DNA from 3 places in the Rhodopseudomonas sp. WA056 genome. Region 2 is predicted to be linked to each of the others. Evidence: riboswitches for the same ligand, from Rfam matches in the RefSeq annotation. Region 2 holds a riboswitch; each other region holds the start of a gene.
The links. A riboswitch is a leader RNA that binds a small molecule or an ion and turns the genes downstream of it on or off. The one in region 2 is predicted to bind cobalamin.
Positions count from the first base shown of each region.

Region 1 (5,177 bases), on a different contig from region 2:
CATTCTCCTTCATCTATCCGCACCTCACCGCCGGCTGGCGCGCGGCCGGCGCCGAGATCGTGCCGTTCTCGCCGCTGAACGACGAAGGCCCAGATCCGTCCTGCGATGCCGCGTGGCTGCCTGGCGGTTATCCCGAACTGCACGCAGGACGCCTCGCGGCAGCGACGCGATTCAAGACGGTGCTCACCGCATTCGCGGAAACCCGCCCGGTGCACGGCGAGTGCGGCGGCTACATGACGCTGGGTGCCGGCCTGATCGATGCCGACGGCACGCGCCATGCGATGGCGGGACTACTCGGCCTCGAAACCGACTTCGCCACCCGCAAGCTGCATCTCGGCTACCGCCGCGCAACCTTGCATACCGCCGCCGCCGGGTACGCCGCCGGCAGCGTGCTGCGCGGCCACGAATATCACTACGCGCGCGTCGTCACCGTGGCGGACGAGCCGCTCGCCGAGATCCGCGATCCCGCCGGACAGCTCACCGATGAGACCGGCAGCCGCCGCGGACCCGTCCCCGGCACCTGCGTCCAGCTGATCGCTGTCGCCGAGGAGGCGATCGCCTGATGTTCAAGTCAATCGAAAGCGCCGCCGCCAACGGCCGCATCACGCTGGTCGGCGCCGGCCCGGGCGATGCCGACCTGCTGACGCTGCGGGCGATCAAGCGGCTGCAGGCCGCCGACGTCGTGCTGTACGACGACCTCGCCGGCGAAGACTTCATGGCGTATCTCGATCCTAACGCCGAGATGGTCGCGGTCGGCAAGCGCGCAGGTCATCCCTCACCGCGCCAGGATGAAGTCAGCCGGCTCGCGATCAGCTACGCGCTGCGTGGCAAGCATGTGGTGCGGCTGAAGGCCGGCGATCCGACGCTGTTCGCGCGCGCCGACGAAGAGCTCCGCGCCGCGCGCGAGGCCGGCATCGCGGTCGAGATCGTGCCTGGCATCACCACCGCAACCGCTGCCGCCGCCGCGATCGGCGCGTCGCTGACCAAGCGCGGCGTCGCGCGCCGGGTGCAATTCGTCACCGGCCACGATGTCGACGGCCGCCTGCCGCGCGATCTCGACCTCGCGGCCCTGGCGGACGCGACGGCCACAACCTGCGTCTATATGGGCAAGGCCACCTTCCCGGCCCTCGCGGCGCAACTGATCGCCCGCGGCCTGAGCGCTACGACACCTGCCGTGATGGTCGAGAGCCTCGGCTCTGGCACCACAAATGTCGAGCGCGGCACCGTCAGCGAGATTGCCGCTCGCCTCACCGCCGACCGGCCGGCCGGCCCCTGCATGATCCTGTACGGCGCCGCGCTGGAAGAAGGCTGAGAACCGGCGCGCCGGACCGAGCTGTCACCAAGCTTCGTTCAATCGTGTGCCGCGGCCGAAGCAACGCCGTGCCTCCGGCTGATCTGCTCGATCGCATCCGACAGCCGATCGAGCGCGGCCGGCAGCATCGGACCGCCGCAGACCGTGAGCTGATCGGGGACAACGATCCGCCGGGTTTGCGGATAGGCCTGCTGAATCGCCGGATGCAGCAGCAAAGCCTTGCCCTGATCCTCAGCCTGCGGCTGCTGCTCCGACACCAGCAACAGATCCGGCCGCGCAGCGACGATGGCTTCAAGCGACGCGAAGCCGCCATAGCTGAGGCCAAGATCCGAGGCGGCATTCGACAGCCCCACCGTGTGCAGCAACGAGCTGAGCAGACTGTCGCCGCCGGTCACCCAGCCGCGCCGCGACAGCGCCAGCACCCGGCCCTGCCAGCGTGACGCCGTTTGCCGCGCGCGCTCGGTTGCCCGGTCGATCGCAGCGATCATCGCGTCCGCTCGCTGCGGATGGCCGACGAGCTCGCCGGCCCGAACGATCTGCGCCTTGACCTCGTCGATCGTCCGCGGCACGTCAAACTCCTCGAGCGGGATGTGCTGCGCGCGCAGCAGCTCGCGGGTGGCGCGCTTGCCGTAGCGGCCGGCCAGCACCACGTCGGGCGCCAGCATCAACAGATCCTCCGCCTCGCCGGACAGCGACGGAAACCGCTTTGCCTCGTTCGCGAGCCAGGACAGCCGCGGGTCACGCGCATAGGGCCCAAGGCCCATGATCTGCTCCGGATCGGCCAAGGCGATTAGCAACTGATCGGTGCACATATTGATCGAGGCGATCCGCTTCGGTGCGGCGAACACCGGCGATGACAGCAGGCCGATCACACCGAGGCTGATCAGTCCGATGACCGGCAGCGCCAGATGGCGTAGCCAAGGGGTCAACCGTTGCTCGCCCGAAACGACGGGCGCACAAGCGCCGCGATGCCGCGCAGTTGTTCTGGTCAAGACGACATCCTCCGCCGGCCCATCGCCGAACGAGTTGCACACCTGTACCGGCCGGTCTCCTGGCTCGCGGATATCCGGCGCGTCCGCCTTCCCGGCCAAGCCGGCCAGTGGCATTCGAGGACGCTCCGATCCGCCCACAGTTGCGAGGGCAGCCACGGCATTGGGGCAACGACACCCCGCACCGCATTCCCGTTTCACCCCTCGTGCGAGGGGCACCGGTACTGGTTTCGGTTAAGCACGCCGCCCCGGGCCGCACAAGGCAGACGATCCGCCGAATGGTCGCCCGCCGGGGCGGGCCACTGCCGGTGGCACCGTCTGGCCGCCCGACAGCAAAGCGAGGGTCGCAGCCTGCCCCCTGTTCATGACGCTTCCGCGCCCTGGGACGCCCTGACATAGGCGTCGTACAGGCGTGCCTCCGTGGCATCGTCCATGGTCTGATCGAGCAGTGGCAGCAGTGCCATCTCTTCCTTCTGGACGTGCACGACCATGCGTTGCACCAGCTCGGCGCCGGCGCGGCTGAACTCGCGCCAGCTATCGGCGTCGAAGCCGTTTGCCTGCGCACGCCGGGCCTGCGCAATCAGCTTTTCGCCGAGCGGCCGCATGAAATTGTGCTCCTCGGTGAGATGGTCGCCTATCAGTTGATCGCCGACCGAATCGAACATCGTGAACAACTGCGTCTCTTCGAAGTCGAAATGCCGCAACGTATCTGCTTCGATCGCCGCAGAGAGATCGGCGAGCAGCCGCGCGCCGGCGGGATCGGCCACGCTGATCGGCTGACGACGCGAGATCGCCGCCTCGAGCCGCTCCATCAGCGCGATGGTGGCGCGATGCTCGTCGTGCAGGGTCTGGCTGATGCGGTTGGCAAACATGGCAGGCTCCTTGAAACTAACAGTTGCGGGTGCGGCCCGAAGTGAGCGACGGCAGAATGCTGGCGATGTAGGCGGCGAAGGCGAGCGCCCCGGCGGCGCCAACCACCGCAGCACCGGCAGCGAGCTGCGGAATGTCGAGCACGATCGCCAACGCCAGCACGGCGATCGCGATCAGATGGCAGACCGCATGCGCCTTGAGCGGGGCAGCGACGCCGAGGTCTGTCAGCAGCGGCGGTCCGCCGCTGGCGCGGCTGACATGCATCGAGGCCAGAAACGGCACGATCCGCTGCAGCACGCCGAGCAGGAACGTCATCAGCCAGCCGCCGAGCGCCACCAGCCCGAACAGCGTCGGCCCGCCGAGGCCGGCCCAGCCCTGTAGCGCAGCAAGCGCTGCAAGCGGCGTCAGCGCCAGCATGACCCAGGAGAAACGGATCAGCACAAACGACAGGCCGAGGCGCTTGCGCATGCCGCTCGCCAGCGCGACGCGCATCAACCCGAGATGCAGGCCGACCGCGACCGCGCCGACCACGCAGGCCGCAATCTGCAGTGCGACGACATCGTCAAGCGCACCGATCGTGCCGAGCGCCACGGTGGCGGTGGCGGCGCCGAAGCCGAACCATGCCGTCCGCTGATCCGGCGCGTTCGACAGCGCGAACATCGGGATCAGCACGTGGCTGAAACCGAGCGCCAGCATTCCCATGAAACCGAATCCACCGAGGATCATATGGGCGCGCGCCGCCGCGGCGTGATCAACGAAAACCCCGAAGCGATGGTCAAGCGACAGTGCGAGGCCCAGCGCCACGAGCGCGATCAGCGAGGCGAGTGCCGCCCAGCCATAGGCGCGTACCACCGGCATACTTCCGGCGCGCCGCAGATTGTCGGCCAGCAGCACGGCGAACAGCAGCAGTCCCAGCGTCGTCGCCGCAGCACCGCCGATCATCCAGATGCTATCAGCAGCCGCCATCCCGGCGATCAGCACCACCGCGCCCGGGATCAGCAGCCAGGATGCCAACCGGATCGGCCACACCGCCGCCAACGGCCGCGTCGTCGCCACCGGGAGAAGCTGCACCGCAGCGCCGACCGCGGTGAATGTCAACACGCCGAGCGTCAACAGATGCACCGCGGCCAGCGACGGACCGGCCCCGCCGCGAAACCGCGGAAAGTCGTCCGCTGCCAACAACACCGCGCCCCAAAGCAGAACGTGACACACCGCGGCGGCGACGAAGAACCGGAACGGAACCGAAGCGGGCAGCAGCCGGCTCTTGGCCGTCGCGAGAAATCCGCTGGCAGCGATCATACGGGGCCTCGCTGGATCTCAAGCAGCACCTCGCCGTCCCGCAGCGGCATGTCAGCGGCCGGCGTCACCATGCGATGGCGCCAGCCCCGCGCGTCGAGCTCCGGATACAACAGCAGCGGCTCCTGACTGACGAGCGCCGTCAATCCGTCCCCCGCCTCGCCGCCGTCGATCAGGCGAAGCACCGCCACCAAGGGCTCGGGACACGGCAGGCCGCGGACGTCGACATGCAGCCGGTCGCCGACGTACCAGCGGCGTCCTCGTTCGGTTCGTGCGTTGCTGCGGCTCATCGCGGCTCACTCCATGGCTCAGCCGACGCTAACCGGGCGAACCCAGCCATCTTTGTTCTGCCGCAAGCTCAATCGCGAATGGCGGGTCAGAACAGCCCGTGCACACCGCCGACCGCGCCGAGCACGGTGATCAGCGAAATCGTGCTCAGCACCCGATGGCCGCGCAGCGCCACCCGGAAGGCGCGGTCGGGATCGCGCCGCGCCCGCGCGTCGAACCAGGCGTGCAGAAACAGCGGCTCGGCCACGAACAGCATCACGATGAAAATCGCCCACAGTCCGAGCATCGCGCCGAGCCACCAGAATTGCGGATCAGCGAGCTGATCCCAGCGGTCATAGGCGTACAGCATGTAGAAACCGGAGATCCCGACCAGCAGCGTCGAGATCCGCGCCTGGGCGGCGAAGCGACGCTCCAACGCATCG
Region 1 covers NZ_QPFS01000029.1:1,634-6,810, forward strand. Annotated here, with positions in the region: gene DU475_RS08305 (cobyrinic acid a,c-diamide synthase CobB) at 1-563, shown strand, start outside; gene cobA (uroporphyrinogen-III C-methyltransferase) at 563-1,312, shown strand; gene DU475_RS08315 (ABC transporter substrate-binding protein) at 1,351-2,304, opposite strand; cobalamin riboswitch at 2,337-2,539, opposite strand; gene DU475_RS08320 (hemerythrin domain-containing protein) at 2,664-3,173, opposite strand; gene DU475_RS08325 (hypothetical protein) at 3,190-4,470, opposite strand; gene DU475_RS08330 (DUF2249 domain-containing protein) at 4,467-4,757, opposite strand; gene DU475_RS08335 (membrane protein) at 4,844-5,177, opposite strand, start outside.
Region 1: another riboswitch for cobalamin. It lies ahead of DU475_RS08315 (ABC transporter substrate-binding protein); the one in region 2 lies ahead of DU475_RS05550 (TonB-dependent receptor).

Region 2 (5,177 bases):
GATCGGCGCTGACCTGATCGATCTTGCGGCCATCGATCGCCGACACAGTGGTGCGCCGGCCGCTCCAGTCGAGCAGCCGGTACACCGGTTCGGTATCGAGCATCACCAGCCGCAGCTCGCGCGGATAGGCCTTGGCGCCGGCCACCTGCATCGCCTGATCGGGCGACAGCGTGACGCGCTGCCAGGCGAGATCGGGCAGAGCCGCCCAGCGCTCCTGTTTGTCGAGATGCGGAAACGCGACGTACATCATCACCACGCCGGAGATGAACCACATCGCGAACAGCAGACACCCGGCGATGCCGAGCCAGCGGTGGCCGAGATACAGCCACCGCTTGCCGCGCCTGACGACGCTTTGCATCGCTTTAGAACTTCACGTTGTAGGACAGTTCCGCGGTGCGCGGCATGCCGAGGATCCACTGCGACGTGCCGCCGGAGGTTGCGTAGACGGTGTCGAACAGATTGTAGACCCGGAGTGCCAGCGTCTGCCGAGCATCCGGCTTCCACATCAGGCCGGCATTGACGACGTTATAGGCGGGCCGCACCAGGGTGTTGGCGTTGTCGGCCCAGGTGTCGCCGACGAGCTGCACGCCGGCATTGGCCGACCAGCCCGGCGCGAACGCCCAGGTCGCCCAGATGTTGCTGACCACCTGCGGCACGTTGGCCGGAACGTTGCCGGCGTAGTTTACCACCTGGCCGCCGACCACCTGGGTGAAGTCGTCGTATTTGGCCCGCAGCCACGCGACGTTGGCGTCGAGCCGCAGCGTGTCGGTGACCTTGAGGCCAGCCGAGGCTTCGATGCCGCGCGACGATTGCTGGCCGATCTGCAGCGGGTTGGTGTTGGCGGGATTCTGCGGATCGCGCGCCAGCAGGTTGTTCTTGACGATCTGATACGCCGACAGCGTCCATTCGGCGCGGCCGCCGGCGAGCTGCTGCTTGATGCCGACCTCGATTTGCTTGCCGGTCGACAGCGCGAAGTCGCGGTTTACCCCGGTCATGGTGATCAGGTTGGTGACGGGATCGACCGCGGTCGCATACTGGCCGTACAGCGACAGATCCGGAATCGGGTTGTACACCACACCGACCCGCCAGCTCGGCGCCGAGTAGGTCTTCTCGAAGCTGTTCGCCGGGGTGAGGAAATCGGTGCGCTCGACCGTCGGGTGATCGGAGCGGACGCCGCCGATCACCGCGAGCTGATCGGTCAGGCTGAGGCGGTTCTCGGCGAACAGACCGTATTGCGTCGTCTGGGTGTGGAAGCTCGGCCGGGTCGAGCTGACCCACAGGAAGTTGCCCGGATCGAAGCTGTAGGGGTTCACCGACGAATTGCCGGCATAAGGCGAGTTGTTGGTGTGGGTGAAGGTGATGCGGTTGACGTCGAAGCCGGCGACGAACTGGTTGGCGAGGCCGAACAGGTGGCCCTTGAAGGTGGTGTCGAAGCGATTGCCGACCTGCTCCTGGTCGTGGAAGATCTCGATATAGGAGCTGCGGTTGATGTTGCCGGTGGTCGGGCTGTAGGCGTAGCTCTCGACGTCCTTCCAGTGGCGGTGGCTGCTGAGATAATAGGTGACGTTCTTGACCGAGACGCCTTCGGCGACGTCCCACTCGGTCTTGAACTGGGTCCAGTTGTCGCGATAGCGGATGCTGGAGTCGCCGACATTGTAGTTCTTGAAACGCAGCGACTCGTCGATCCGGCCGTTCACCAGCGGCGTGCCGAAATAACGCGACGGGCTGCGGTCGGCATAATCTTCGCTCAGTGTGAAGGCGAGATTGTCGGCGGCCTGCACCCGCACCGAGCCCGACACCGCGACGTTCGACATTGTGTCACGATCCACCCAACCGTCCGACATGTTGCCGATCGCCGCCAGCCGATAGGTCACGTTCGAATTGATCGGGCCGCCTGAGTCGACGGCGAGGCGCCGCAGCAGATTGGTGTCCAGCGAGATCTCGGCCTCGTTGCGCTGCACGTCGAGCGGCTTCTTCGAGATCACGTTGACCGCGCCGCCGATCGCGCCTTCGCCGTACATCACCGAGGCCGGGCCGCGCAGCACCTCGATGCGCTGTGCCGTCCAGGTGTCGAACGGGAACGTCATGGTGCCCGAGCCGACATACATCCGGGTGCCGTCGTACAGCGACATCACGGTGCCGTTGCCGGTGAAGCCGCGGGTGGCGAAGGACAGGCCGCCATTGCCCGGGGCCGGGCTCGCGGTGAAGCCGGTGGCGTTCTGCGTCACCGCATCGATGACGTTGTGCTGGCCGCGCTCGGCGATGGTTTCGGCGCGAATCACCTCGACGCTGGCCGGCGTTTGCAGCGGCGTCAGGCCGAGCCGGCTGCCGGTCGAGGCCGGGGTGCCGAGATTGAAGGTGGGCGAAGTCGCCGCGCGGTTCGCCGCGGTCTCGACCGGCGCGGGGGCCGGGGCGGCGGCGGGACGCGACGCTGCGCGGCGCTGGCGCGACGATCCGGCATTGGCCGCCTGCCGCGGCTTCGACGGCCGTACGGTCTGGCCCTCGACCACGATCGGGTCGAGACCGCGCGGATTGGCCGAGGCGGTTTGCGCAAGACCGTCGACCGGCCAGAGCAGAGGGACGAGGGCGACAGACGACAGCAGGCGACGATTGCGCCCGAGAGGCAGAACGGCGGGAGTCATTTTCTTGGCTCGCGGCTAACGTGGCACGTCACCGCGAAACAGGTCTGCCGCAGCCTTCTTGCGGGCTACGGTTCGACACGCACCAGGACACCCCGCCCAATGTGTTCGCGTGTGACCACGACTGACGGCAGGTCTCCTGGCTCGCGGGTCGCCGCCATTCACCGCCTTCCCAGGACCAAAGCCCCAGTGGCGTGTGGCGAATGGCTCGCCGCTTACAGTTGCGGGGGCAGCCGCGGAATAGGGCCCGAAGACCCGCACCGCGTTCCCTATTGATCCCTTTCGGGAACCGTCGCTGGGCACGGTAGAAGACATCGGGCAACGCTGTCAACGAACGGGGAGAGAAAAATCCAATCGATCCGAGGGTTAGCGGCTGCACTATGGATTTACCTGTCAGAGCGACGATGAAGGTAACGTTATAACATTACCATTCTGGGTCAAGCCCTCCCGGCTGCTGGTCAGTCAGCCGACGCGCTGGTCCTCGACCACGCCCGCATCAAAGACGGTCTGTGCGGCCGCAACCGTCATTGTGATTTCGCGATTTCTGCGTATATTGCGTCGCAACGCGTGCTGGTGCCCGGTCCTGTTCGACCGGGCCTGTTTGTTGCGATTTCAGATTGCGATTGCCCGGCGCGTTTCAGACACAGGCTGGTTGCGGCGCGTCCTTTGGCGCATTCCGCAGTGTGCCTGTATCGCGCTGAATTCAGGCAACGCCCGCAGGACCGACAGAGAGCCATGACACTCCGTAATATCGCCATTATCGCCCACGTTGACCACGGCAAGACCACCCTGGTCGACAAGCTGCTGCAGCAGTCCGGTACCTATCGCGACAACCAGCGCCAGGTCGAACGGGCGATGGATTCGAACGATCTCGAACGCGAGCGCGGCATCACCATTCTGGCGAAGTGCACCTCGGTGGTCTGGGGCGACACTCACATCAACATCGTCGACACGCCCGGACACGCCGACTTCGGCGGCGAAGTCGAGCGCATCCTGTCGATGGTCGACGGCGTGATCGTGCTGGTCGACGCCGCCGAAGGCCCGATGCCGCAGACCAAATTCGTGGTCGGCAAGGCGCTGAAGCTCGGCCTCAAGCCGATCGTCGCGATCAACAAGGTCGACCGCTCCGACGCCCGCGTCACCGAAGTGGTCAACGAGGTGTTCGACCTGTTCGCCGCGCTCGACGCCACCGACGAACAGCTCGACTTCCCGATCCTGTACGGCTCCGGCAAGAACGGCTGGATGTCCGACAAGCCGGACGGCGACCACTCGGAAGGCATGAAGCCGCTGTTCGAGCTGGTGCTCAAGCATGTCCACGCCCCGGTGGTCGAGGAAGGCCCGTTCCGGCTGCTCGGCACCATCCTGGAAGCCAACCCCTATCTCGGCCGCATCATCACCGGCCGCATCGCGTCGGGCACGGTGAAGCCGAACCAGGCCGTCAAGGTGCTGTCGCGCGACGGCAAGCTGGTCGAGCAGGGCCGCATCAGCAAGATCCTGGCGTTTCGCGGCCTCGAGCGCGTGCCGCTCGATATCGCCGAAGCCGGTGACATCGTGGCGATCGCCGGCCTGACCAAGGGTACCGTCGCCGACACCTTCTGCGATCCGGCGGTCGATACCCCGATCCAGGCCCAGGCGATCGATCCGCCGACCGTGTCGATGTCGTTCATCGTCAACAACTCGCCGCTCGCCGGCACCGAAGGCGACAAGGTCACCAGCCGCCTGATCCGCGACCGCCTGCTCCGCGAGGCCGAGGGCAACGTCGCGCTGCGCGTCGTCGAATCCGCCGACAAGGACGCGATGGAAGTGTCGGGCCGCGGCGAATTGCAGCTCGCGATCCTGATCGAGAACATGCGCCGTGAAGGCTTCGAACTCAGCGTGTCGCGTCCGCGCGTGGTGCTGACCCGCGACGAGAACGGCCAGCTCCTCGAGCCGGTCGAGGAAGTCGTCATCGACGTCGACGAGGAGTTCTCCGGCGTCGTCGTGCAGAAGATGAGCGAGCGCAAGGCCGAGATGATCGAGATGCGGCCCTCGGGCGGCAATCGTCTGCGCCTGGTGTTCTACGCGCCGACCCGCGGCCTGATCGGTTACCAGGGCGAACTGATGACCGACACCAAGGGCACCGCGATCATGAACCGGCTGTTCCACGACTACCTGCCGTATCGCGGCGAGATCCAGGGCCGCCGCAACGGCGTGCTGATCTCCAACGATCAGGGCGAGGCGGTCGCCTACGCGATGTTCAAGCTGGAAGATCGCGGCCCGATGATGATCGAGCCGGGCTGGAAGGTCTACAAGGGCATGATCGTCGGCGAGCACACCCGCGACAACGATCTCGAGATCAACGTGCTCAAGGGCAAGCAGCTCACCAACATCCGCACCACCTCGAAGGACGAAGCGGTGCGCCTGACGCCGCCGATCCGGATGACGCTGGAAAAGGCGCTGGCCTATATCGAGGACGACGAGCTGGTCGAGATCACCCCGAAGTCGATCCGGCTGCGCAAGCGCCTGCTCGATCCCAACGAGCGCAAGCGCGCCGAAAAG
Region 2 covers NZ_QPFS01000016.1:21,397-26,573, reverse strand. Annotated here, with positions in the region: gene DU475_RS05555 (PepSY domain-containing protein) at 1-358, opposite strand, end outside; gene DU475_RS05550 (TonB-dependent receptor) at 363-2,642, opposite strand; cobalamin riboswitch at 2,752-2,948, opposite strand; gene typA (translational GTPase TypA) at 3,375-5,177, shown strand, end outside.

Region 3 (5,177 bases), on a different contig from region 2:
GCACGCCGGCCAGCATGATGTTGTCCTTCAGCGCGACGGTCTTGCCCTTGAGCTTGCCCGACGCTGCGCCCTTCACGCTCGACTTGCGATACCAGGCGTTGCGCGGATTCTCCTCCGCGCCGGGGGTGTAGCCCGGCGTGCGCGGATACTTCACCAGCGGCACTTCGTCCGGCAGCGCCGCAACCACGTTATAGGCGTCGATCGACGGCTGCATCAGCCCACGGAACGAGACGATGTCCTCGTCGGTGAGCGACAGGCCGCACTGATCGGCGACGTCGAGAAGCTGCGTGGGGGTGGGAAGCGAAACGGCCAAGATCATTCTCCTGCGCGTGGGCGGATCGGCGATGCGGCCCTGGGAAGGCCGGAGCGGCGCGCGGGAGCGGCGCCGCATCACGTGGATAATACATACGGAAATATTTTCCGTTTCAAGTATTATTTTGCAGTGGCGCAGCTCGCAGGCCCGCGCGACTTAGAACGTGCGGAGCAGCTTGAAATCCAGACCGTCGGCTTCGGCCAGATGCATCGTCATCCGCGCGCGCCCGTCGCGGATCGTCACCTCGCCGCGCCCGCCCTGATACACCACGTTGCGCGCAGCCTGCAGCAGCGGACGGGCCGCCAGCGTCTGCGCCTTGTCGGCGATCGTGGCGAGAAACCGCAGGCCTTCGTAGTTCGACTGCCCGACCGAGCCGATCGGCGGCGCCGTCGGGCCGAACATCCGGCGATAGGAATCGCGAAACGCATCGTTGGCGGCGCAGTCGTAGCAGCCGAAATAGCCCGACGCGCAGAACAGGTTCTCGGTGTTGTCGGCGCCGATGCCGAGCAGCACGGTCTCGTCCATCGCGCCGGCGAGCCGGAGGATGTGGCGCGACAGGCCGGCTTCGGCGAACGAGCGATTGAACGTCACGCTGTCGTTGCCGATCAGCGAGATCAGCACCGCATCGGGTTTCGCGGCGCGGATGCGGTCGAGATGCCGCTCGTGATCGTCCTCGCCGAGCGGCACGAACTCCTCGCCGACCACCTGGCCGCCGGCGTCCTTGATGTATGTCTTCACCGCGCGATGCGACAGCCACGGCCAGACGTAGTCGCTGCCGATCAGATACCAGCGCTGCGCCTTCTTCTCCCTCGCCAGCCAGTCGATCGCCGGGCGGCTCTGCCAGCGCGGCGTCTCGCCGATCGCCATCACCCCGGGGGTGCGTTCACCGCCTTCATAGACCGGCGTGTAGATGTACGGCACCCGGCCGCGGATGGCGTTGCGCAGCGCGACCCGCACCGCGCTGATGTGCGAGCCCATCACGATGTCGACGTCGTCGTAATCTACCGCCTGCGCCACCCGGCGGGCGACGTCCTCGATCGGACCGCCGGCGTCGCTGAACACCAGTTCGATCTCGCGGCCGAGGATGCCGCCGCGCTTGTTGATCTCCGCGGCCGCCAGCAGCGCCGCGTTGGTCGAGGCCGGGCCCCACAGTCCCGGCGAGCCCTGGAAGGTGACGAAATTCGCGACGCGGAGCTTGTTGCGGGCGCGGCGCGCCGCCGCGCCGCCGCCGTCTCCCGGCCCTTCCACCCAATGCGCGTCGGGAAGTGCGCCGCGCTCCAGCAAGCCGAGCGGCGGCCCTCCATAGAAGCTACGATGTCCGAGATCGACAGCCGAAAGCACGCCCTCTCCTGCCTGGTGCGGGTGATCCCGCCGAAGTCCCCTCCCCGGGCCCGATGATCAATGCTATTCGAAAATATTGAATCTTCAAGGATTTCTGTGCATATAGATGCAGCAAACTGCGCATCCGATTCACTCAAACGGAACGATAAAGTCTCATCGTGGCCAAATCGCCCACCCGCAATCCGCCGATCACCGAACACCTCGCCTATCTGCTGGCGCAGGCCAATCGTGAGATCAACCGCCAGCTCGAAGCGCGGCTGCGCGGCGAAGGCGTGCCGGTGGAGCAGTGGCGCATCCTCAAGGTGCTGTCCGACGGCAAGGGCCATTCGATGGGCGAACTCGCCGAGGCGGTGCTGCTCAATCATCCGACCCTGACCAAGATGATCGACCGGATGGTGTCGGATTCGCTGGTGTACCGCGTCCAGGATCCGGAGGACCGCCGCAAGGTGCTGATGCACATCTCCGATCGCGGCAAGGCGCTGACCCAGCGGCTCAATGCACTTGCGCTGAGCCAGGAGGCGCATATCGCCGAAAACTACGGCGACAAGGCCACTGCGGAACTGAAGCGTCTGCTGGAAAGCCTGATCGACAGCGCGACCTGAGCGCTCCTCCCGCATCGCGCGTGCTGCGGCTGCGAACGCCGCATCCCTTCGCAGCGACACGCCGCAAGATGCGGCGATCGCAACATCTATCCTGTACCGCCGAACTGGCCTAGATCAGCGGGCGATGCGCCGTGCCAAGCGGCCGCCCATTCGAGTGAGGAAACATGCAATACCGATCGCCCTGGATGACCGAAGAGCTGGACACGTTCCGCGACCAGTTTCGTAAATTCCTCGCCAAGGATCTCGCTCCGCACGGCGACAAGTGGCGCAAGCAGAAAATGGTCGATCGCTCGGCCTGGTTGAAGCTCGGCGAGATGGGCGCACTGCTGCCCAGCGTTCCGGAAGAATACGGCGGGCTCGGCGCCAGCTTCGCTTATGACGCTGCGGTCTATGAGGACATGGAGACGATCGTCCCCGACGCGCTGAGCGGCGTCACCGTGTCGAGCGGGATCGTCGCGCACTACATCCTCAACTACGGGTCGGAAGAGCAGAAGCGGCGCTGGCTGCCCGGCATGGCGCGCGGCGAGCTGATCGGCGCGATCGCCATGACCGAACCCGGCACCGGCTCCGACCTGCAGAGCGTGCGAACCACCGCCAAGCTCGACGGCGACGACTACGTCATCAACGGCCAGAAGACCTTCATCACCAACGGCCAGAACTGCGACCTGATCATCGTCGTCGCCCGCACCGGCGGCGCCGGCGCCAAGGGGCTGTCGCTGATCGTGCTGGAGACCAAGGACAACCCCGGCTTCAAGCGCGGCCGCAACCTCGACAAGATCGGCCTGCACGCCTCCGACACCTCCGAGCTGTTCTTCGAGAACGCCCGGACGCCGAAGGAGAATCTGCTCGGCGGCGAAGAAGGTAAGGGCTTCGTGCAACTGATGCAGCAACTGCCGCAGGAGCGGCTGATCATCGCGATCGGCGCGGTGGCGGCGATGGAGCGCGCCGTAGCGCTGACCTCGGAGTACACCAAGGACCGCAAGGCGTTCGGTCAGCCGGTCATCGAATTCCAGAACACCGCCTTCACGCTCGCCGAACGCAAGACCGAGGCGTTCATCGCTCGGGTGTTCGTCGATTTCTGTCTGGTGCAGCTCATCGCCGGCAATCTCGACGCCGTCACCGCCTCGATGGCGAAATGGTGGACGACGCAGAAGCAGGTCGAGACCGTCGACGAATGCCTGCAACTGCACGGCGGCTACGGCTACATGCAGGAATATCCGATCGGCCGGATGTTCATCGACTCCCGCATCCAGAAGATCTACGGCGGCACCAACGAGGTGATGAAGCTGCTGATCGCGCGCTCGCTGTAACGCGGCTTGCCAGCGCCTCCGATGCTGTTCCGCTCACGGAGTAACGGCGGCGCTGGTGGCGGCGTTCATTCGCCGCTGTCCGAGACCTCGCGCTTGAGCCGGCGAGCATCCTGCGGCTGGCCGTCCCAAGGCACCGGCCGCTCCAGCCAGCGCTGGATGAAATTCCACGACCGGCGATAGCCGTTGTGCGGCAGGGTGCAGTCCGAGCAATCCTTGCGCGTCAGCCCGTTGCGATCGACGAACGTCTTGTACGGCCCGGGGCACTGATACGCGCTGAGCGGGCAATAGCAGAACAGGCAGTTGAACTCCCGTTCGACGCCGGGATGACACGGCAGGAACGGGCAGGCCTCGTTGGTGAAGCCCTTGAAGGCCTCGTTGGTGGTGGTGTCTTTCGGCTCCATGACCGCTTCCTCGCGCCGCAGCAGGAGACCGCCGGCTGGTCGCGGCGGCGCTGGGCTGGTTCTGATCGGACGGGTGGTGAGCGCAACGCGGCCCAAGGCGTCGAGTGACGCTGCTATCGCCGCTGCGCGCGGCCTGCCTGCTAGGAGAAACCGGTCATCACTGCTCCGCTCTCGACCCGCCGTCGATCGGTTGAATGCTTCCGTCTTCGGCCGGTCTCCTGGCTCACGGATGTCGCCTGGATCGCCTTCCCGACGCCGATGACGTCAGTGGCCGCTTGATCCGGACAGATCCGCTTACAGTTGCGGGGGCAGCTACGGATTTGGTGATGGACACCGCACCGTATTCCCAGTTTCACCTCGCAGGCGAGGCACCGAAGACATCGAAACCAGAGCACGCGACACAAGCGCGCGCAAGCGAAAAGGCTCGGGCCGTGCACGTCCTGCCTAACCGGCAGGGCGATTGACGTAGTCGATCCGCCAGCCGGAGCCCAGCCGGTCGATCCGCGTCAGCGACAGCGGATCGATCACGAAACTCAGCGCTGCGGTCGGCGAGCTATCCAGCGCAATCGCCAACACGGCCCGGATCGTGCCGGAATGGACCACTAGGACGGTGTCACCAGACAACCGTTCAAGCCCCTGCCGAACCCGCGTGATCTGATCCACGAAGCTCTCGCCCCCCGGCGGAGCCAGCCGAGCGGCATCCTGCCAGAACGCGTCATAGGCAGAGCCGAGTTCACGCGACAGATCGTCGTGGCGGCGCCCGGTCCATGTGCCGAAATCCTGCTCGCGAAAGTCCGGATCGAGCTGGGCCTCGATGCCGAGCGCCGCTGCGGTGTCGCGCGTGCGCCGGCTCGGACTGGCGACCGCGGCGGCGTCGCGCGGCAGCCTTTCGCGCAGCGCGCCGAGTGCCGCGGTGTCGCGGAGGTCGACCGGTGCGTCCGGAGCGTGGATCACGCCCTTGGGCCCGTCCACCGGCGCATGCCGCACCAGCCAGAGCCGGCAGAGATCGCTCATCGGATTCTCCTCGCAAAACACGTCGGCCGGACAGAGCACGCCGGACGCGCGGCGCGCAAGCGGGGACCGACACGTGCCGGCCGGCACCAAGATTGCAACCTCTTCCGCCTCGCGGAGTTGAAGCCCCCAAGTTCGAACACACCCTATCAGATGATCTAAATCGGAAAGGCGAGCCATGAAGGATGTCCATCGCGTC
Region 3 covers NZ_QPFS01000057.1:21,043-26,219, reverse strand. Annotated here, with positions in the region: gene DU475_RS13045 (amidase) at 1-313, opposite strand, end outside; gene DU475_RS13040 (substrate-binding domain-containing protein) at 470-1,654, opposite strand; gene DU475_RS13035 (MarR family winged helix-turn-helix transcriptional regulator) at 1,813-2,256, shown strand; gene DU475_RS13030 (acyl-CoA dehydrogenase family protein) at 2,421-3,566, shown strand; gene DU475_RS13025 (cysteine-rich small domain-containing protein) at 3,632-3,967, opposite strand; cobalamin riboswitch at 4,159-4,358, opposite strand; gene DU475_RS13020 (histidine phosphatase family protein) at 4,412-4,981, opposite strand; gene DU475_RS13015 (Crp/Fnr family transcriptional regulator) at 5,157-5,177, shown strand, end outside.
Region 3: another riboswitch for cobalamin. It lies ahead of DU475_RS13025 (cysteine-rich small domain-containing protein); the one in region 2 lies ahead of DU475_RS05550 (TonB-dependent receptor).